DNA from 2 places in the Butyrivibrio sp. XBB1001 genome. Region 1 is predicted to be linked to the other one. Evidence: predicted binding sites of a transcription regulator. Region 1 holds the regulator's gene; the other holds the start of a gene.
The links. Region 1 encodes NrdR, which represses ribonucleotide reductase genes. Its sites were predicted from a motif close to CACAANATNTTGTG; they were not measured.

Region 1 (11,236 bases):
ACATGTATGGAGCTCTTTTGACTATAGGAGTTATGGCGCATATTTCTATCCAGGTTATCCTGAATATCGCCGTAGTGACCAATACGATTCCTAACACAGGAATTACGCTGCCCTTTATAAGTTACGGCGGATCTGCGGTCATATTTCAGCTGGCAGAGATTGGAATTGCACTGAATGTGGCCAGAAGTATTGGCAAATAAGGGAAAAGACTTAACTGGGGGAGATGTAGTTCTTTTACATGGCAAAAAAGAGAAGAAAAAGGGCCGTAAAGCGGCGAAGAAGACAATATGAATATCGGCCTGGGTTAAGAGAGAGGCTTGAGGATTTTCACCCGATAGAGAGCATTAAAAACTCGTTTCAGACCAGTAGGAGTTTGTATATAATAATTGGAATTTTATTTCTGCTTCTTCTGGGGTGCGGGATTGCCGTTAAATATGTGGCAAACACCTACACTGTGACTAACATTTATGTCAGCGGCAATACCCATTACACCAATGAAGAAATCATTGATATGGTCATTACCGATAAGCTTAGTCACAATTCCTTGTATCTTTCGCTTAAATACAGGAATAAGAGCATTGAAAACGTTCCGTTTGTGGAGAAAATGGACGTGGACATTGTCTCACCTGATACTATCAGGATAAATGTCTATGAGAAGGCTGTGGCAGGATATATAGCCTATCTTGGGCATTACATGTACTTTGACAGGGATGGAATAGTGGTTGAGAGCTCAATGGAGCCTTCTGACTCGGTTCCGCAGGTCTTGGGCCTTGATTTTAACTATGTTATCCTCTACGAGAAACTTCCAGTGGAAAATGAGACAGTATTTGCCGAAATTTTGGATATAACACAGCTGCTTGATAAGTATCATTTACACGCTAATAAGATATTTTTTGATGCAGAATACAATGTATATTTGTATTTCGACGGTGTTGAAGTGAGTTTGGGAACCCGTGAATTTATAGATGAAAAAATAATACAACTTCAATACATATTGCCTAACCTGGAAGGTAAAAATGGCATCTTAGAGATGAAAGATTTTGACGAAGACACCAAAAATGTTACATTTGAAGAGAAAAAATAATAAATTGTTTTCGAAAAACCAAAAATTTAGAATAAAAAAACGGGTTGATAATTGAAAGAAAAAATCGTATCATAGCTATTAGGAGTTTATGAGGTTTGTGAAGGAGGAGTAATCTTGCTGGAGATAAAGTCAAATGAGGCTGAATCTGGCTGCAAAATCATCGTAGTTGGGGTTGGCGGCGCAGGTAATAATGCTGTAAATAGAATGGTAGATGAAAATATTACCGGTGTAGAATTCATCGGTATTAATACTGATAAGCAGGCTCTTCAGCTCTGCAAGGCACCTAAGCTTTTACAGATTGGTGAGAAGCTTACCAAGGGTCTTGGTGCAGGTGCTAAGCCAGAGATTGGACAGAAGGCTGCAGAGGAGAGCGCAGAGGAGATTTCTGCTGCACTTAAGGGCGCAGATATGGTATTCGTTACCTGTGGTATGGGTGGCGGAACCGGTACTGGTGCTGCTCCTGTAGTTGCCAAGCTTGCCAAGGACATGGGAATCCTTACTGTAGGCGTAGTTACTAAGCCTTTCAGTTTCGAGGCTCGTGTTCGTATGCAGAACGCTATGCTTGGTATACAGAATATTAAATCTAATGTAGATACACTTATCGTTATTCCTAATGATAAGCTTCTTCAGATTGTTGACAGACGTACTACAATGCCTGATGCACTCAAGAAGGCAGATGAAGTACTTCAGCAGGCTGTTCAGGGAATTACTGATCTTATCAATGTTCCTGCAGTTATCAATCTTGACTTTGCTGATGTTCAGACAGTTATGAAGGATAGAGGAATCGCTCATATCGGTATCGGTAGTGGTAAGGGCGATGACAAGGCTACAGATGCTGTTAAGATGGCTGTTGAGTCTCCACTTCTTGAGACTAAGATCAATGGCGCATCTAATGTTATCATCAATATTTCTGGTGATATCACTCTTGCAGATGCATCTGATGCTTCCGAGTATGTTCGTAGTCTTGCAGGAGATGACGTTAATGTTATCTTTGGTGCAATGTACGATGAGAGCAAGACAGATACATGTACTATTACTGTTATTGCTACAGGTATTGAGGACAAGATCAATACTGTTGTTAAGCCAGCTGCCACAGCAACTGCAGCTCCTCACGTTGGAGTTTCACCAGTTCAGGCACAGAGCCAGGTACAGCCTACAGTAGTTCCACTTCAGGCTTCACCTGTAACACCTCTTCAGGCAGTTGTTAGCCCTATGCCTACAGCAAGCGCTGAGAGCGTTAATACAGTTAATATCGCAAGACCTACTCAGCCACTTACTCTTAACAAACCTTCAGAGATCAGAAGCACAGTAGAACCTAAGTCACTTAAGATTCCTGATTTCCTTCAGAGAAAGTGATTTAAGGATTTGATTTTCGATTTATAGGATAAAGATTTAGCCCTTGTTTCCGCGACGCGGGAACAAGGGCTTTTTTTGGTGGCATTACACGAAAGTGCATAGAAGTCGCAAATTCATATAAACAAGTTTTAGGTTGTAGTGCTTGCTGAGACTTTATGGCTTATACGAAAATGGTGTGCAGGCTGATTTGCGTGTAAGCCAGGTTCCTGGTGGTTTTATACGAAAGTGTAGTGTAGGCCAGATTTCGTATAAGCCACCACTTTGGTGGCATTACACGAAAATGTATAGAAGCCACAAATGCATATAAACAAGTTTTAGGTTGTAGTGCAAGCTGAGACTTTAAGGCTTATACGAAAATAGCGTGCAGGCTTGTTTGCATGTAAGCCGTGGTTCCTGGTGGTTTTATACGAAAGTGTAGTGATAGCCAGATTTCGTATAAGCCACCACTCTAGTGGCTTTATATGAAAGTGCATAAAAGCCACAAATGCATATAAACAAGTTTTAGGTTGTAGTGCAAGCTGAGACTTTAAGGCTTATACGAAAATAGCGTGCAGTCTTGTTTGCATGTAAGCCATGTCTCTAGTGCCCTTTATACGAAAGTGGCTTGCATGCCAGTTTTCATGCAAACCACCACTTTAGCGGCTTTATACGAAAGTGCATAGAAGCCACAAATGCATATAAACAAGTTTTAGGTTGTAGTGCTTGCTGAGACTTTATGGCTTATACGAAAATGGTGTGTAGGCTGATTTGCATGTAAGCCAGGTTTCTGGTGGTTTTATACGAAAGTGTAGTGTAGGCCAGATTCGTATAAGCCACCACTTTGGTGGCATTACACGAAAGTGCATAGAAGCCACAAATGCATATAAACAAGTTCAAATTTTCGGTTCAAATTTTTCCCCCATTTTCTAATTCCTTAATTTTTCATTTAAGTTATTTTTAGGTAAGTTCCCCATAATAAGGCCATAAGCTACAGACGGATCAAACAAGGCAACCAAAGAAAGAGAGATTAGAAGCATGAAAAAGAGAAAACAAGTTTTAGCCATATTACTTCTAAGCGCCGCGCTAGCTGCTACAGGATGCAGCACAACACTTGCTAGTGGCACAAGCTCAGAAGTATCACAAGATAGTGAAAGTTCAGCAGATGTATCTGCAAGCTCCGATTTAGATCAGAACCAGTCAGCAGATGGCAATGCCTCAGAAGAAGCAAATGCTAGCGGAGACAACAATGAGACCGCAGATGCGCAGGCAAATGGCCAGTTCCCAGGAGGCGCTGGTCCTCAGGGGTTCAACGGCTCCGGATCTTCAGTTGCATCAACTGCACTTGACCTGACAACAATTCTTGATTTTGAGAATATGTTCAGCGATAGAGATCTTGAGCAGGAGGCAGATTTAAGTGAAGCTCAGAACCTGACTCTGGAGAGTGGAAAAGACATAACTATCACCGAAGAAGGTGTTTATGTGATAAGCGGCACAGCCACTGACTGCACAATAATTGTAGAAGCAGATGATACAGCTAAAGTCCAGTTGGTGCTCGACGGAGTATCAATCACAAATACTGATTTCCCAGCTATCTACGTCAAAAACGCTGACAAGGTATTTGTTACAACAACTTCATCAAGCAATACACTTACGGTGAGCGGAACCTTTACTGCTGATGGAGAGACAAACACAGACGCAGTTATTTTTTCAAAGGATGACATTACATTTAATGGAACAGGTACACTTTCAATCAGTTCCACAGCAAATGGCATTACCGGCAAGAATGACGTGAAATTTACAGGCGGCACTTACACAATCACTTCCGCAGAAGATGCAATTGAAGCTGGCGATTCAATCAGAGTATGCGATGGTTCTTTTACCATCAAATCGGAAAAAGATGCCCTTCATAGCGAAGATTCAGATGATGACACCACAGGATATGTATATATCAGCGGAGGAAGCTTTGATATCGACGCTGCTGACGATGGAATCCAGGCCACAACATATCTTGTGATTGACGGCGGAACAATTGATGTAAACGCAGCAGAGGCGCTTGAAGGAACCTACATCCAGATAAATGACGGAACAATAAACATCTACGCCACAGATGATGGAATCAACGCTTCTACAAAGTGCAGCACAATAGGCCCTGTTATTGAAATCACAGGTGGCGATCTCACGATAGAGATGGGCAGCGGTGACACAGATGCCCTTGATGCTAACGGCGCGCTTTACATAACTGGCGGAAACATCGACATTACAGCCCAGTTCGCATTTGATTATGACACCGAAGCAACCTTTACAGGCGGAACAATTACAGTAAACGGTGAAGAAGTTACAGAAATCACAGAGTCCATGATGATGGGCGGCGGAGGCTTCGGAGGACGAGGCGGCATGGGCCCTCAGGGACAGATGAATGGTCAGGGCGGCACTCCACCCCAAGGAGATATGAACTCTCAGGGCGGCACACCACCAGAAGGTAGTGATCAGCAGTTTGGCACACCACCTCAGGATAATCAGAATGGTCAGACAATGGGCCGTGGCGGCAAATTCAATCAAAACCAGCAGACAACCCAGTCACAGGAATCTACAGAGCAAGCTAGCAACTAAAAATTCATCATAGAGAGGAACAAAAATGGCAGGCTTTAAAGACGTATTTGAAAGAATCGAACTTAAATTTTTACTGGATGAAATGCAGTACAGAGCCCTCATGAAAAGGCTTGAACCCATCGCAAAGGTTGATAGCTATGGGCAGACATCCATACTCAACATATATTTTGACACTCCGGACTTTCAGCTAATCGAGAAATCCCTTGAAAAGCCCGTATACAAAGAAAAGCTCAGGCTCCGCACCTACGGAATCCCTGAGGATGACACAAATGCTTTTATCGAGATCAAGAAAAAGTATAAGGGCGTCGTGTACAAAAGGCGCATTTCCATGGGCTATGAGGACGCTTTATACTATCTCTTGGAGGGAAAAGAGCCAGAGAAGCCCAGTCAGATTTCCCACGAAATAGACTACTTTATGCAGTACTACAAGGGAATAAAGCCTGCCATGGCTATTTCCTATGACCGAATCGCGATGGCCGGAATAAATGATCCAGACCTTAGGATCACCTTTGATACCAATATCAGATGGAGACGGGATAATCTTTCTCTCAAGTATGGCAACACAGGAAAAGACATACTTCTTCCAGGACAGCACCTGATGGAGCTCAAGATTGCAGGCGCAATGACCATGGAAATGGCACATATACTAGACGAGCTTAATATACGCCAGACCTCTTTTTCCAAGTACGGGAGAGGCTACACCAACTACATGACTGAACTTATTGAGAGAAACAAAAAGAAAAATGCCAGCATCCAGCAGTTTCGCGAAGCTGTGTAAGTATTATTAAGCAATGAAATAAAAGGAGAATTCAAATGACAACAGATCTTATTTTTGGAACCATAATGACAAGCGGCACAATCTCAGGCGTGAGCTTTATCATAGCCACCCTCTGCTCACTTGTAATAGGCTGCTTTATCGCCTTCATGTACACTTTAAAGAACAACTATTCAAAGAGCTACATAGTTACGCTGGCTCTTCTTCCTGCCATCGTTCAGGTAGTAATTATGCTTGTTAACGGCAATATCGGAGCCGGAGTTGCGGTAGCTGGCGCCTTTTCACTGGTACGTTTCCGTTCAGCTCCTGGTACAGGAAAAGAAATCACAAGTATCTTCCTTGCCATGGCTGTAGGCCTTGCAACAGGTATGGGCTACATCGGAATCGCTGCTATTTTTGCAGTTATCATCACACTTGCTAATCTCCTCCTCTCAAGCCTTTCATTTAAGGGAATCGGCCTTGAGGAAAAGACTTTAAAGATCACAGTTCCAGAAAGTCTTGATTTTGAAGGAATCTTCGATGACATTTTCATGCGCTATACAAATACTGCAAATCTTGAAGAAGTTAAGACATCAGGAATGGGAAGCCTTTACAAGCTTACATACAAGGTAGTATTAAGGGATAAGGCTTCAACTAAGGGAATGATCGATGAGATCAGACAGAGAAACGGAAATCTTGAAGTTACTTGCTCAAGACCAGTCATGGTAAAGGCTGAGGAACTTTAAACTTGTTTATATGAATTTGCGGCTTCTATGCACTTTCGTGTAAAGCCGCTAAAGTGGTGGCTTGCATGGAAACTGGCATGCAAGCCACTTTCGTATAAAGGGCACTAGAGGCATGGCTTATATGCAAACAAGCCTGCACACCGTTTTCGTATAAAACCACCAGAGACCCGGCTTACATGCAAATCAGCCTACACACCATTTTCGTATAAGTCATAAAGCCTCAGCTAGCACTACAACCTAAAACTTGTTTATATGCATTTGTGACTTCTATGCACTTTCGTGTAAAGCCGCTAAAGTGGTGGCTTATACGAAATCTGGCCTTAACTACACTTTCGTGTAAAACCACCAAAAACCTGGCTTACATGCAAATCAGCCTGCACGCTATTTTCGTATAAGCCATAAAGTCTCAGCTAGCACTACAACCTAAAACTTGTTTATATGCATTTGTGGCTTTTATGCACTTTCGTGTAAAGCCACAAAAGTTTTACTAGTGATAACAATAAAACGCAATTTAGTGTAGAAAAGACGGAGAAATGATGATACAATAGTTTGTGTGATGTTTAATTGTCTATACAATATACAGTGTGGTATATTTATATTGCAATTATACAGGCAATTAAACTTGCAATCGGAAAGTTGTTTCTAGTAAATGAGAGTAATGAGATAACGGAGGAAATCCCATGAAATGCCCTTTTTGTGGAAAAGATGACACAAGAGTAATTGACTCAAGGCCAGCAGATGAGAACACTTCTATCAGAAGAAGACGTGTATGCGATTCCTGCGGCAAGCGTTTTACGACCTATGAGAAGGTTGAGACAATCCCTCTTATCGTTATTAAGAAGGGCGATGTTCGTGAGCCTTACGACAGAGCCAAGATAGAAGCTGGCGTATTCAGAGCCTGCCATAAGCGCCCGGTAAGCGCTGAGCAGATCACCAAGCTTGTTGATGCTGTGGAGACCGAAGTCTTCAACATGGAGCAAAAAGAGATCCCCAGCCGCGCTATTGGTGAGATTGTGATGGATAAGATGAAGAATCTTGATCCTGTTGCATATGTAAGATTTGCTTCCGTATATAGAGAGTTCAAGGACGTGAATACCTTTATGGATGAGCTTAAGTCAGTGCTTCGCAAGGAAGCTGATGGAACCATCACAGATTCTACAGACAAGAACACTCCACTTCTCAAGAAAGAGTAAAAGAAATAATAATAAGTAGCTAATAACACCCCAGGTTTACTGGCTCTAAACGCTTAGAGTGTGCAGTGGGCTTGGGGTTATTTTTGGCAAATGGAGGGAAAATGCTAAAGAGATACCAATACAGATGCACTTTTAAAGAAGAATGCGGCGCTGACAGCTTCCAGCAGGCAATAGATAAGTGCAAAGAAAAGGCTGCCCAGGCTATAAGAAGAGGGGATTTTGTCAATATTTCTTTTTACAGATATAAAGATATGGGATTTATCTATGTTGAGTCTGTGGCAGAGAAATTGGTGGGGGATATTCTAACTGACATCAAGGATTTCCTGAAAACCTGGCCAAGGGAAGATGGCGACACCTATTTTGTCCCTATGATCAACGTGTATTACCATCACACTCCTGAAGATGATCTTGATGTTTGGGAAAAAGAGAGAACGACTGCGGTCAAGACTAGAGTTGGAAGAATTGCTTTTGTTTACCCGGATAAGCTCACTTCTTACATTCTCCACCACAAGGAAATAGTGGACGAGGGACTTTTGAAAGGCGACAAATACGCCTATATCTCAATGCATGAGAATCTTTTGTTCTCATATTATGAGGAGCCTAGGAATAATGTGAATATCAGCGGACTTGATAAGGAGTCAGAAGCCATAAAGAGATGGCTGGAGGTTGATCCTGAGTCTCACTTTGACAGAGTCAAGGCCAAAGGAGATAACTTCCTTGTTATACCATGTCTCTTTTCCGTGGACAGGTTGGATCTGTGATAGACAGGATGAAACTGCGATAGACAAGGTAAATCTGTGATAGAACTAAGAATAAATAATAGAGGACCATCGTTACTAAGATGTAATGATGGTCCTTAATCTTTTTAATACATGGCAGTTGATCTGAATTCTGTTAGCTATTATGAACTAGCAGTTTGCAGACGAGTAGGATGTCCAATGGTTTTTTACTTAATTACTTGCCCTCAAGGTCTGCAACGCGGACAGGCTCTCCGTTTAAGAGGATATATCCAGGCGGAAGCTTGGAAGCATCAGACATTGAAGTTGTATATTTCCTGGTCTCATGAACGTGAGGCATTGTTCCTGCGGAATTGTTCTTGGCATATTTGTTAAAAGAAACATATTCGCCAGGGGCTGAATGCCTATGGGGCATGGAGGAAGACTGCTGCGCCCGCTCAGTCACCTTCTTGTGTCTGACAGCGATTGCAATTACGATAACTCCTGCATATATCAGTATAGTTATAATTTCACCCATTTGAATACCTCGCCTTGATATTTTTTCGAATATATATCTTGATTTTACTAATATTTTGAATTCACTAATATATTGTATCACAAGGTAAGGCTATTTAAGCACTGTTTTTGTATGAAATCTGCCTTGCTAATGCTTTCGTGTAAAGCGAAAATCTACCTCGGCCGATTCCTTTTAAACTTGTTTATATGAAATTGCGGCTTCATGTAACTTTCGTGTAAAGCCAGTAAAATACCGGCTTATACGCAACGCTGCAAATCTATTCATTTCGTATAAGGCACTTCAGAAGCTAGTTTACATGCATTTACGCCTCCATGGCACTTTCGTATAAGTCGAAAATCTACCTCGGCCGATAGCTCCTAAAACTTGTTTATATGAAATTGTGGCTTTATGCAATTTTCGTATAAAGTCAGTAAAATGCCGACTTACACGCAATTCTGCAAATGTATCACTTTCGTATAAAGCCTCCCAAAAACTTGTTTACATGCAATTACGCTTCCATGGCACTTTCGTATAAAGTAGTGCTCTCACCAAGGTAGGCGCAGGAAAGCCATAGAAATATAATGTCGGTTTTAAAGAAGATATTATCACCGTTAGTAGTTAATAGACTGAATTTTCTGAACTATTACAAATATATTACAAAAATGTTTAAATTATATTGACAATTGGTTCCCATAACCATATGATATAGTTGTCGCGACAGAAAATATGGGAGGTGCAAAATAATGCACAATTTAAAATGCATTAAAAGGGGTTTATCAGTTCTTTTGGCTGTGCTCACTGTTGTATCTTTTGCTCCTGCAGCTACAGTTCATGCAGCAGGCACTACAGATAAGACAGCGACAGAGGTTGTAACAGATATGAGGGTAGGCTGGAACATCGGAAACAGCTTAGATGCAATCAGCCAGGCTTATACTTATCCAGCGACATCTTTAAATGAAACTTATTGGGGAAATCCAGCAACAACCAAGGCACTTATCGATGAAGTGGCTAAGGCTGGATTTAATACAATTCGTGTTCCCGTATCATGGGGACAGTATACAACAGGTTCTAACTACCAGATTCCTGACTTCGTAATGAAGAGAGTCAAGGAAGTAGTTGATTACTGTATCGCCAACGATATGTATGTAATTCTCAATTCTCACCATGACATTGGTTCTGAGAAGAATTTCTATTATCCAAACAATGCTAACAAGAGCCGTTCAGAGGCATATTTCAAGTCTATCTGGACACAGATCGCTACTGAGTTCAAGAACTATGACTCACATCTTATTTTTGAGACTATGAACGAGCCTAGACTTGTAGGCCATGGCGAAGAGTGGTGGTTCCCAAGAAATAACCCTAGCTCAGACATCAGAGAGGCAGTAGCTTGCATCAATGATTACAACCAGGTTGCACTTGATGCTATCAGAGCAACAGGCGGAAACAACGCAAACAGATGCGTTATGGTTCCTGGATATGACGCTTCAATCGAAGGCTGCATGGTTGATGGCTTCAAGCTTCCTAAGGATTCTGCAAGCAACAGACTGATCCTTTCAGTTCATGCTTACATTCCTTATTACTTCGCACTTGCAAGTGATACATTTGTTACAAAATTTGACGACAACCTTAAGTGGGACATTGATTCATTCTTTAATGACCTTAATTCTAAGTTCCTTTCAAAGAACGTTCCTGTAGTAGTAGGTGAGACAAGTGCTACTAACAGAAATAACACATCAGAGCGTGTTAAGTGGGCTGATTACTATTGGGGAACAGCTGCCAAGTATAGCAATGTAGCTATGGTTATCTGGGATAACAATGTTTACCAGAATGATGCTTCAGGTTCAAACGGCGAGTGCCACATGTACATCGATAGAAACTCACTTCAGTGGAAAGACCCAGCAATCATCGATGCTATCATGAAGCATGTTGACGGAACACCTGCAACAATCAATGGAAAAGAAATCCCTGGCACAGAAGAGCCTACTCCAGTAGACCCAGATCCTACACCAGTAGATCCTGATCCAACACCTGTTGATCCAGAGCCAGTTGATCCTACTCCAGTGGATCCAGATCCAACTCCAGTAGCTACAGGCCTTAAGGCTGAGTACACAATTAATAACTGGGGTTCAGGCTATCAGGTACTCATCAAGGTTAAGAATGATGGCGCAGCTACAGTAAACACATGGACTGTTAAGGTTAAGAAGAGTGAAGTTAAGATTGACTCCAGTTGGTGTGTAAATGTCGCCGAGGAAGGTGATAGCTACGTTATCACTCCTATGAG
Region 2 (11,236 bases), on a different contig from region 1:
GCTTGGTGAATGCGTCAATCTGCTCTGTTACATGAACGTGGTAGCTATTTGTAATATAGTTCTTGTCAGTAACTTCTGGGATAATTCCAAAACGCTTCTGGAGGCATTTTGCAAACTTATAAGTTGTTGACTCAAGTGGTGTTCCGTAAAGGCTGAAGGCAACATTGGTCTCAGCTCTCCACTTTGCGCACTTGTCATTTAAAAACTGCATTACCTTAAGCGCGAAATCTTTTCCCTTAGGATCAGTATGAGAAACACCCTTCATGTACTTGGTACACTCGCAAAGTCCGGCGTAACCAAGAGAAATAGTTGAATAATTTCCAAAAAGGAGTGGATCAATTACCTCACCCTTCTGTAATCTGGCAAGTGCTCCGTTCTGCCAGAGGATTGGTGCTACGTCTGAAGGAGTTCCAAGGAGCCTGTTGTGTCTGCACATAAGTGCTCTCTTACAAAGCTCAGTTCTCTCTTCAAGGATTTCCCAGAACTTCTCTTCATTCTTGTAGGAAGAGCAGGCTACATCAACTAAGTTGATAGTAACAACGCCCTGGTTGAAACGACCATAATACTTGTGGTCGCCCTCTTTATAGTTAAGAGCATGTGATTTGTTGCCCTGATTGCAAAGGCCCTCAGCATTCTCTTCACTATCTGGTGTCAGGAAGGATCTGCAACCCATACATGGATATACATCGCCTTTCTTGAGTTCTTTCATCTTCTTGGCTGATATGTAATCTGGGACAAGTCTCTTGGCTGTGCACTTTGCAGCAAGCTCTGTGAGGTACCAGTACTTGGAATCCTCGTGGATATTGTCCTCATCAAGAACATAGATCAGTTTAGGGAATGCTGGTGTGATAAGCTGTCCCTTCTCGTTCTTGACACCAAGAATACGCTGTTTGAGCATCTCCTCGATCACCATCGCAAGATCTTCTCTCTGCTGTCCCTCTGGAACCTCATCAAGATACATGAAAACAGTGATAAATGGAGCCTGTCCATTTGTTGTCATAAGAGTGATGACCTGATACTGGATAACCTGGCATCCTCTCTCGATTTCCTTTCTAACTCGCATTTCTGCGATCTCATCTACCTGCTTCTTGTTGACCTTAACTCCAGCAGTTTCAAACTCAAGAGCAACCTCCTTGCGGAACTTCTGTCTGCTAACGTCCACGAAAGGAACAAGGTGTGAAAGAGTAATACTCTGTCCACCATACTGTGAGCTTGCTATCTGCGCAATTGCCTGTGTTGCAATGTTACAAGCAGTTGAAAAGCTCTTGGGACGCTCGATCATGGTTTCAGAAATAACTGTTCCGTTCTGGAGCATATCCTCAAGATTTACAAGACAGCAGTTGTGCATGTGCTGTGCAAAATAGTCTGAATCATGGAAGTGGATAATTCCCTCTTCATGGGCCTTAACAACATCCTCAGGCAAAAGAAATCTTCTGGTAATATCCTTGCTGACTTCTCCAGCCATATAGTCTCTCTGTACGCTGTTAACAGTAGGATTCTTGTTGGAATTCTCCTGCTTGACCTCTTCGTTATTGCACTCGATAAGAGACATGATCTGCTCATCTGTTGTGTTGGATTTTCTAACAAGGGCGTGCTTATAACGATATGTAATATATTTTCTGGCAACATCGTACTTACCAGCCTTCATAAGGCCATCCTCGACCATGTCCTGGATTTCCTCAACGCTGGCAGCACGTGTAAGTGTTGCGCATAATTTCTCTACACTTGTGGCAATATCAATGATCTGGCCATGAGTCAGTTTCTTCTCCTCCGTGACCTCGTTGTTGGCCTTCTCAATAGCTGCAATGATCTTGCTGACATCAAATGCAACCTCTTTACCACTTCTCTTGATGATTTTCATAGGAACCCCCTCTAAATAAACTAAAAACTATTATATAAACTGGTTTTTGACCATAAAAAATATGTTTGTCATGCAGAAAGCTGGCATGAAAACATATTTTAATTTGTTTGAAATCACAATATCTTGTAGTTACATTTAAATAATAATACAATATTTTGTTAATTTCAAGACTATAAAAATCAGAGTTTTCTAACCTCTTCGAGGCGATTATGCAGTCTTTTCAAGTGTTCCAGAGTTTTCTCATCTTCAATAAATTTTTTTGAAAAATAATATTCCGTTTTGGACTGCCCCAACATCTTGTGGTAGTCATCAAAATAGACCTCTGTATCTTGATCCGAATTCATATCAAGTGAAAGAACGTCTGCAAGATGGTGAACAGTGCCAAAATTACCATCAACCAAAAGTGTGTCCGAACCAAAGAAGTCCCTGAATGCAGGCTTGAAATAGTTAAAATGAGTACAACCTAGAACCAGTGCACTATATTTAGACGCGTCATAATCTGCAAAAGAGCTTCTAATATACTCAATTACTTCTGGTGTGTCAAACATCTCTTTTTCTGCGAATTCTACTAGCTTGGGCATGGGTTTAAGGTCTACTCTATGCTCCTCATCTACCCTGTGAAGCAGGTCCCTTAGCTTATCTTCTCTGATGGTAACAGGTGTGGCTATTACCATGATTCTTTTTTCCTCAGTTCCCTCTACAGCTGGCTTTACAGCAGGTTCCATCCCAAGGATAGGGATGTCAAAACGGCGTCTTAGCTCCTTAATAGCAACACTTGTAGCCGTATTGCAGGCTACAACCAGTGCATCTGCGCCTTTATCTATGAGAAACTGAGCGTTATCAATGGCAAAGCCAACTATCTCCTCTGGAGTCTTTGTTCCATAAGGAACATGCTCAGTATCTGCGTAAAATATGTATTCTTGCCCCGGAAGTCTGTGGTAAGCTTCATGTAGTACGGACAGCCCGCCTATCCCGGAATCAAAAATTCCTATTTTCATATGCTTTTCCTATCTTTACTTTTTCTTTTAAAACAATTAATCTTAATTTATGAGCGAAAAAAAATTTGATGAATTACAAAAATTATATGATAACTCCAAGGTAGGTTCCCTTGTCCAGGAAATCTGCGAGTACTACGCAACCCTTGATGGCTACGAAGATAACTCCTACCAGGATGAGATTGAACCACCAGAAATAGTGGAGTCAGTCTATCTTTTGTTCTGCATTCAGAGTCGTGAACAGATTCTGGATGAACTTACTATTGTGCAAAAAAAATATCCCGAACTTTATAGATCCGTAAGCGGGATGCACAATACTCTTTTGATCAATATGGATTATCGCTCACTTGAAAAAAGCTGCGGAGAAAGAATCGCGCAGTATGCACAGAACACTTCTCTGGAAGAGGTCCTTAGCTGCGCAGAATCCTGTTCTCGTACCAGCGACAATCTGTCCGAAGCTGTGGATAAGTTCTACACCTGGCTCCACAGCCGCAGAAGATGATCCATGTCATTATTTTACTTCAAGGTATTTCATTGATGCATATAATCTCTGACCATTGTATTCAACAAGCGCCCAGCTATTATCTGCATTCACTGCAACTCTTTTAAGTTCCGTACCCTTGTTTACAGTTCCCATAACTGTGTCTTTACTGCTGGAATTATCAACAGATCTTAAATTGAGCATCTCAGCTGTAACTACAACTGTGTCATTTTTCTCTGTATAACCACTAGGAAGTGCAAGCTCTGAAACTGTTACCTGCTCCTCATCCGGATCTGGTGCCAGATATCTGTCATAAACCTTGACCTTTAAAACGATAGCCAAAAAGGCCAGAATGATAACTCCAGTGATGATAGAAGAGATTCTTACGAACAGTTCAATTGGGAATCCTCCCTCAGAATCTTCCTCTTCGTCATAGCCCTCATCATATCCATCTTCGTAGTCTTCATCGTAATCGGGATCATAGTCATCTTCATAATCCCTGCCATCATTTCCAGGCAAATCCTTGTTCCAGGCATTGTCTACTAACTGGCTGTAGTCATCCTGTGAATACTGGGGCTGAGGCTGCACTGGCTGCTGATACTGCGGCTGAGCATATTGCTGCGCCGCCTCCTGCATCGGTGGTCTATTCTGTGCCAGCTCTCTTTCCTGCTCCTTCTGCCTCTCCTGATAGAACTCCTCCCGCTCCTCGGCATTAAAGAAGTTCATTGGGTCTTCTATCTGGATATCAATATCTGTTGTATCCCCGACGTTGTCTTTTCTCTTGTAGTCTTCAAATTTAGTAATCTTATCCGCCAACGTTTCTACCTCTAAAGTAAAGTGCTGACCTTTAGGCCAGCACTTTATCAATTATTCCTTGTAATTTAGCCTTATTAAGTGCTCCAACCGCTGTCTCAATAACTTCTCCGTTCTTGAAGAAAGCAAACATTGGAATCGACATAACATTATACTTCTGAGCAATATCAGGAGACTGATCAACATTGATCTTGCCAATTTTCATTTCTCCCTCATATTCTCCAGCAAGTTCATCAATAACAGGGGCCATCATCTTGCAGGGGCCGCACCAGTCTGCGGAAAAATCAACGAGTACCGGAATCTTGCTGTTTAAAACCTCTTCTTGGAAATTCTGACTGTTTAAACTGTAGTCCATAAGTTACTTCCCCTTTCTGCTAACAATGTATTTGTAGATTGGATTGCCTTGTGATGAGAATTTCTCTTCATATTCCGTCATTACATTGCCCTCATTCATAACAGGGTCATTATGAAGATCATATGTTACTGCGTCAAGGGTCCAGCCTGCTGGTTCTACCTCTTCCACAGCAAAGTCAAAAAGGTCCTTGTTGTCAGTCTTGAACTCTACAACACCATCTTTCTTTAATATTTGGTCGTAGCGTCCCAAAAACTCTCTGGAAGGAAGGCGCCTCTTGGCATGTCTGTCCTTGGGCCACGGATCAGAGAAATTGAGGTAGATCTTATCAACCTCTGAAGGAGCAAATACATCGGTGATATTCTCAGCATCCATCCTTATGAAAATAACATTAGGAAGCTGTCTCTCCTCCTGCTTCTGAATTGCTCTAAGAAGTACACTGGAATACTTCTCAATTCCAACATAGTTGATATCTGGATTGAGTTCTGCAAGATCCATCAGGAATCTACCCTTCCCCATTCCTATTTCAATATGAATCTTGTTGTCATTACCAAATACTTCTTTTTTCCAGAGTCCTTTTTTTGTTTCTGGATTCTTGACAGTGTACTTACTGTCAGCAATAACTTCTCTGGAACCTGCAATATTTCTTAAACGCATTTCTCATCCTACCTATAAATCTTATAAGAGAATTTTACAACATTTGCGACCACTTGGAAAGTATTGTATTATCTATATACTATGAGACACTTATTTTTCTTTTGCAAAAGAAAAACCAAATACCGCGCGGCTTTAGGCTGTCTTCTTATCTTTATTAGCCTATGGGGGCTCCGTCTGACAGCGCTTGCAGAGACTGTAGATTTCCAGGCAGAGGCAGAAGCCAGAAAAGAGCTGCCCATACAGAGTAATGAGACAAGCGGCTGGCCGGAAGGGCCTGCAATTGGGGCTGAAGCTGCTATACTGATGGATGCCAGGACCGGAACTATTTTATATTCCAAGAACATCCACGAAGAACTTTTCCCAGCCAGTACTACTAAGATAATGACTTGTCTTTTAGCTGTGGAAAATGCCAACCTTGGCGACAAGATCACATTCTCAAATGATGCCGTGTTCAGCGTACCAAGAGATGGTTCCTCTATTGGAATGGATGTAGGCGAGTCGATCACGCTTGAGCAGGCGCTTTATGGAATCATGGTTGGAAGTGCCAACGAGGTTGCCAATGCTGTAGCAGAACATGTAAGCGGCAGCATCGATGAATTTGTTGCTCTTATGAACAAAAGAGCCAAAGAGCTTGGATGCACTAATACTCACTTTAGTAACCCTAACGGGCTTCAGACAGATGATCATTACACAAGTGCATATGATCTTTCTCTGATAGCCAGAGCTTTTTTTGACAATGAACTTTTGTGCAAGGTTGGAAATACTCCCAGGTATCATTTTACAGCAACAGACACTCAGCCTGATGACTTCTATTTAAACAACAAGCACAAGCTGATCACAGGTGAAGTTAAGTATGACGGAATAGTTGGTGGCAAGACGGGGTACACTGACCAGGCCAGAGAAACTCTTGTAACCTGCGCAGAAAGAGATGGAATCAAGCTTATATGCGTTGTTTTAAAGGAAGAATCCCCTTCTCAGTTTACTGACACAGCAGTTCTTTTTAACTATGGTTTTAATAATTTTGAGGCTATAAATGTTTCCCAGAATGACAGCCGATATATGCCCAATGATTCTTTATTCTTTGAATCAGAGCATGATGTGTTCGGCAAATCCGGCGCCATTTTAAGCCTTGATGAGAATAGCACGATCATTATTCCTAAGACCTCATCTATAGAAGACACAACCTACACTGTATCCTATGACCTTACGCAAAATGATCTGGCGGTTAATCCAAATGCTCTAGCCAAGGTTATCTACACTTTTAACGATGTTCCAATAGGAAACGCACTTTTGTGCTATGAGGGTAGTAGCTCTGATGGATCCAGAGGCGGCTCATCCCATACTCATACAACTTACATTAATGTTAAATATCTATTCGTGTTTGCAGTGGTTTTCGTTTTACTTACAACTTTGATCTGCTCTGTTATCACCAGAGTCCACTTTAGCCACAAATACACCAGTAAGAGCGACAGGATGCGCTATCGCAGAAGAAAGAAAGAATATAAAAAAGGCCACGTGAGATTTTAATCCACGGGCCTTTTCTTTATTTTTCTCTGTTTTATCTTCATGGCTTCCACATCTTCAGGCGGAATAAACTTACAGGTTTTTACCACAAATAACCTGCCATTTTCAGCTTTCTTTATCCTGACTTTGGATTTCATAAAACCATGAAGCTCACAATACGCCACAGAATAATAGTGTTTACTGTTTGGTGTAAACCACTTGACCTTACGCCTGATGTTCCTGTGACAGATATAGCATTTGGTGCTCATTATTTCTATATTTTCCAGGATGTCTTCCTTGGTATCAAATTCCCTTGAAATATATTTAAAGTAATTATCAAAGGTGATTTTTATCTCCTGTTTTCTTGTCTTAGGGGTTACATAAGTATCAAAAGAAACCTTCTGCAAAACCTTGTCATTTAGTCTCTTAAAGATTCTGGCTGTGTACTCTGCATCTGCTAATGCCCTATGAAAAGGTATGTCCTTTTCCATTCCTAGCTCATCAACAACTGTTGATAAACTCTTTCTGGACTTGCCGTCATCAAAGGCCAGGGAATAGAGCTTCTGCACGTCGTAAAAGGCTATGGGCCTGTCAGATAAAAGAGGCATGCCAAAGAAATCCAGGTTTCTCTGGAACTCTGTTAGATCCAATGGTCCCCAACTGCAAAACTCAGCGCCTTCTCCACACCAGCTTAAGAACTCAGATGCAACTTCCTGGAAAGATCCTCCTTTTTCAAGGTCTTCCATTGTAAGATGGATAAGTTTTCCTGTGATCCTGTGCATCTGCTTAAAAACCTGCGGTTTTATAAGTCTTGAAAACTCGCCTACTTTTTCCTTTTTTTCATTAAGTTTTACGGCACCTATTTCTACAATCTCAAATATGAGAGTCTTGCCGTTTTCGGTTACTGGTGCCTCTCCCTGATTCCATTCCAGGTCAAAAACAATGTAATTTTTCATAAGACAACTATAAAATGCCAACTTGTTTTTTGCAATATTTTTAAATTTTCTATTGACATTTTAGATTGCGCGCAATATAATTTAAGTAAATTGAACGCTGTTAATAATTAAATGTTAAATAGTTTATTTCGGAGGTAATAGAAATGGGATTCTATGATTATTCTGTCACTGATGCTCAGGGCAATCAGGTTTCAATGGAGACTTTTAAGGGCAAGGTTGTTCTTGTAGTTAATACAGCTACAGGTTGCGGCTTTACTCCTCATTACAAGGACATTGAGTCTATGTATGAAGAGTTTAATGAGAAGGGCTTTGAGGTTCTTGATATTCCTTGTAACCAGTTTGCTGGACAGACTCCTGGCACAGATGAGGAGATTCATGAATTCTGCCAGCTCCACTACAATACAAAGTTCCCTCAGATGACAAAATCTGATGTTAACGGCGAGGGCCAGCTTCCTCTTTACAAGTTCCTCAAGGAGCAGAAGGGCTTCGAGGGCTTTGGTAAGAGTCCTGCAGCACTTGCAATGAGCGTAATGCTCAAGAAGATTGACAAGGATTACAAGAATAATCCTGATATCAAGTGGAATTTCACTAAGTTTGTAATAGACAGAGAAGGTAATGTTGTTGCTCGTTTTGAGCCCACAGCAGACATGAAGAAGGTTTCTGAGTGTGTTGCTTCTCTCCTTTGATTTTTGCATTCTCCTTACACATTAATTTACATAAACAATACAAAAAGAAGAAAGGGTCAGCGTATGGTATTGCGCTTGATCCTTTCTTCTTTTTCCATAAATCTTTATATTTTAATATACTTTCATTAGCATCAGCTCATCTGAATACTCTTGCCGTCACAAAAAGCCTACCTTTTCTGGTAGTATTTGTTGTTCCAAGGTATATGAATTTTCCGTGGCCTCTAACTGACACCCTTGAACCTGCTTTAAGATCGTATCCACCGCTATAAGCCGTCCTTCCATCTATAAAAACAGACTCGCTTTCTATAAGCTTTTGAGCCTCTGATCTGGACAAATGGTACACAAAGGCCAGGATTGCATCAATTCTCTCTGAGGCAACACTTCCTGATATTTCTTCAAATTTTGGCTCTATATTACATTCTGCAGCATTGACTATCTGGCATTTAACAGAGGTATGGCGGATCCTGATAAGCTCTTTTACCATCATTTCAGCAATATCGGGAGTTGCAAAAATGAATGCTTCCTTGTCTCCTGCCAGAATATCTCCAATCTGATCACGCTCTATACCTAGATTCATAACACTTCCAAGATAGTCCCTATGATTAAGATCATCTGCAAATTTATTATTAAGTGGTGTCACATGAACACATTTGCATACGCTGTTTTCAGCATTTTCAGATAGTAAAAAGCTTTCTTCATCCATATAATCCGGCAAAAAACAGATCATTCTTCTCTCTGCATCATCTATTCCGCCATAAGTTACATACCTTGCGCCGCAGTATTCATGAACATTCGAAGGCACTCCCTCTGCAGCTAATATCTGATAAAACATGGCAAGCTCTGACACTGATAAAAAATCAGTATGTGTCACAAAGCCATTCATATATGCTCTTCCTGCCAGGTCTCGAACTCTTCCCGCCAGAAAATCTCTTGTTTTTTCTTCCACCTTGATACTCCTTCAAAAAATATGCCCAGGGCAAATAACTGTCCTGGGCTTAATTATAATATCTTTTTATCTCATCCTACAATCAATATGTAAGTGTAGGTGTCCAGTATTTCTGGCCATAAATATCTGTGAAGCAGTATGTTGCATATACCTTGCCTTCGCCTACAGGGAGATTTATTATCTCCATTTCTGACATATCCTTGTCTACTACAACCTGTTCTCCCAGATAGTAGTTCTGCTGGAAAGATTTATCATAGTTGTAGTAATCACATACATAGTCTATGGTATCGCCCTCTTGAATTTCTGTGAGGTTCTTGGCGATTGTTTCTGTTTCACCCTCTACATAGTCATAGCAAGCTCCGGCAACATAGCCGTCTTCGTTTTCAGAATCAAATACCAGGATAAGGTTGCATCTCTCTCCGTTCAGCTCGCATGGTACGCGACCAGTTATGGCATAGCTACTATCATCGCCCTGAACATCGATCACATAAAATGCAACTATTTGACCATCTATAGAAAGCCAGGTTTTATCGTCTGGTGCCATGAGGTTACCCTCTTCATCAAACTCAAAGGTTGTATCATAGCCCAGATCTATATAGCCTTCTCCATCATCGTAGTACAGATTAAGCTTTAAATCCTGTACCAGTTTCCACTGATCAGGTGAAAGAGTTATGCAGGTATAATCTTCAGCATTGGTTGTCCATATAAGTGCTGAAGGATCAAACTGGTTGGCAGCTATATATTGCGCCGCCTGCTCAACATCCAGATTCTTGCCAATAAAGCTGCTGTTTGATGATGTAAGTCCGGATATGCTACTAAAATCACTTGAAAGGAAGGTTGAGAGGAGCTGAGATATCATATCCGCCGATGAAACTCCGCTGCCCTGGCTAAATGTCTGGTCTCCAAAAAGAGATCCCATAGGGCTACCTGTTCCGCCTGCAGCAACCTGTCCTGCGACTTCTAATGATGCAAAATTCTGGATACATTTTGCATATTCCTCATCCATTCCAATATCTTCATAGGTTCCAACCATAGAATCTACTTTTGAGGCCTTCTTGTATGGGAAGTAGATTGAAAGGCCATATGCATTTGTCATATTTGTGCTTGTTCTATTGTACTTAATGGATCCCTTTAAGGCAGTTGCCAGCTCTTTTGCCTCATCTGTTCCAATCCTGTTGGCAAAATCCACGAGATCTACCTGATCGATTCTGGAGGATGATGCAAACTCTCTTGTACTGCTGCGGGCATTGGATACTGCTGAGTATTCGTTACTCTTTATCATTTCTGAGGTATCCTTGGAAAAATCCGCAAGTTCAGATGGCACTGTCTGTGACAGCTCTGCAAGGTCAATAAGTGAAAGTGTTGTCTTCTGTCCAGGGCAGGTCTGAGCACAGGCACTTGTAAAGGAATCAATAATATTTTTGCCTATTTCTATTGTTTCCATGGAAGTATTGCTTCCAAGTGCTGTCAGCCAGTCTGTGTAGTACCAGCCCACACCTGGCTCTGTCTCTTCTGATGCCACAAGGTAATCTGCGTAATTTGATACAACAAGGGCGTTCTCTACTGTAGCCATAAGACAGGTATCAAAGCCAACAAAATCAAAGGTAACTCCACCATCCTTAAGGGCCTTATTTATTCCTGAAAGTGACATTGCTCCTGCTGTAGGGTATTTCTCATCATAGCCATAGCCGCCTGTTGAGCCGCCGCCATGATTCCAGAAGATAAGTTCATATCTGTCTGCGGGAAAACTCTTTGCGCCCCACTTGATAAATCCTGAAAGTGTATCAGGCTTAGTCATAGGAACGCTTCCAAGATTGTCATTTAAGCAAATGAGCTTTCCATCTTTTACCTGATAAATCTGATTTGTAGAACTTGATATCACATTGTTCTGCCACTGCTTGGCTCCACCTGTGTAGAGTATGAGGTTTATCTTATCTCCAAGCCTTGCGGAGAGCATTTCCTGAATGTCCTTGGAAGCCATGCCGC

Region 2: the regulator NrdR is predicted to act here: its motif matches at 1,976-1,989, upstream of nrdD (anaerobic ribonucleoside-triphosphate reductase).

The regions. Positions count from the first base shown of each region.
Region 1 is NZ_AUKA01000001.1:609,391-620,626, reverse strand. It holds gene G631_RS0102700 (FtsW/RodA/SpoVE family cell cycle protein) at 1-200, shown strand, start outside; gene G631_RS0102695 (cell division protein FtsQ/DivIB) at 239-1,084, shown strand; gene ftsZ (cell division protein FtsZ) at 1,199-2,440, shown strand; gene G631_RS17760 (carbohydrate-binding domain-containing protein) at 3,455-5,029, shown strand; gene G631_RS0102680 (polyphosphate polymerase domain-containing protein) at 5,055-5,807, shown strand; gene G631_RS0102675 (DUF4956 domain-containing protein) at 5,843-6,529, shown strand; gene nrdR (transcriptional regulator NrdR) at 7,210-7,722, shown strand; gene G631_RS19860 (hypothetical protein) at 7,824-8,483, shown strand; gene G631_RS0102660 (hypothetical protein) at 8,677-8,976, opposite strand; gene G631_RS0102655 (cellulase family glycosylhydrolase) at 9,699-11,236, shown strand, end outside.
Region 2 is NZ_AUKA01000009.1:132,071-143,306, reverse strand. It holds gene nrdD (anaerobic ribonucleoside-triphosphate reductase) at 1-1,861, opposite strand, end outside; gene murI (glutamate racemase) at 2,041-2,859, opposite strand; gene G631_RS0109865 (hypothetical protein) at 2,909-3,358, shown strand; gene G631_RS0109860 (SH3 domain-containing protein) at 3,368-4,153, opposite strand; gene trxA (thioredoxin) at 4,185-4,505, opposite strand; gene trmB (tRNA (guanosine(46)-N7)-methyltransferase TrmB) at 4,509-5,159, opposite strand; gene G631_RS0109845 (D-alanyl-D-alanine carboxypeptidase family protein) at 5,241-6,686, shown strand; gene G631_RS0109840 (3'-5' exonuclease) at 6,683-7,618, opposite strand; gene G631_RS0109835 (glutathione peroxidase) at 7,762-8,304, shown strand; gene G631_RS0109830 (YlmH/Sll1252 family protein) at 8,441-9,250, opposite strand; gene G631_RS0109825 (clostripain-related cysteine peptidase) at 9,333-11,236, opposite strand, start outside.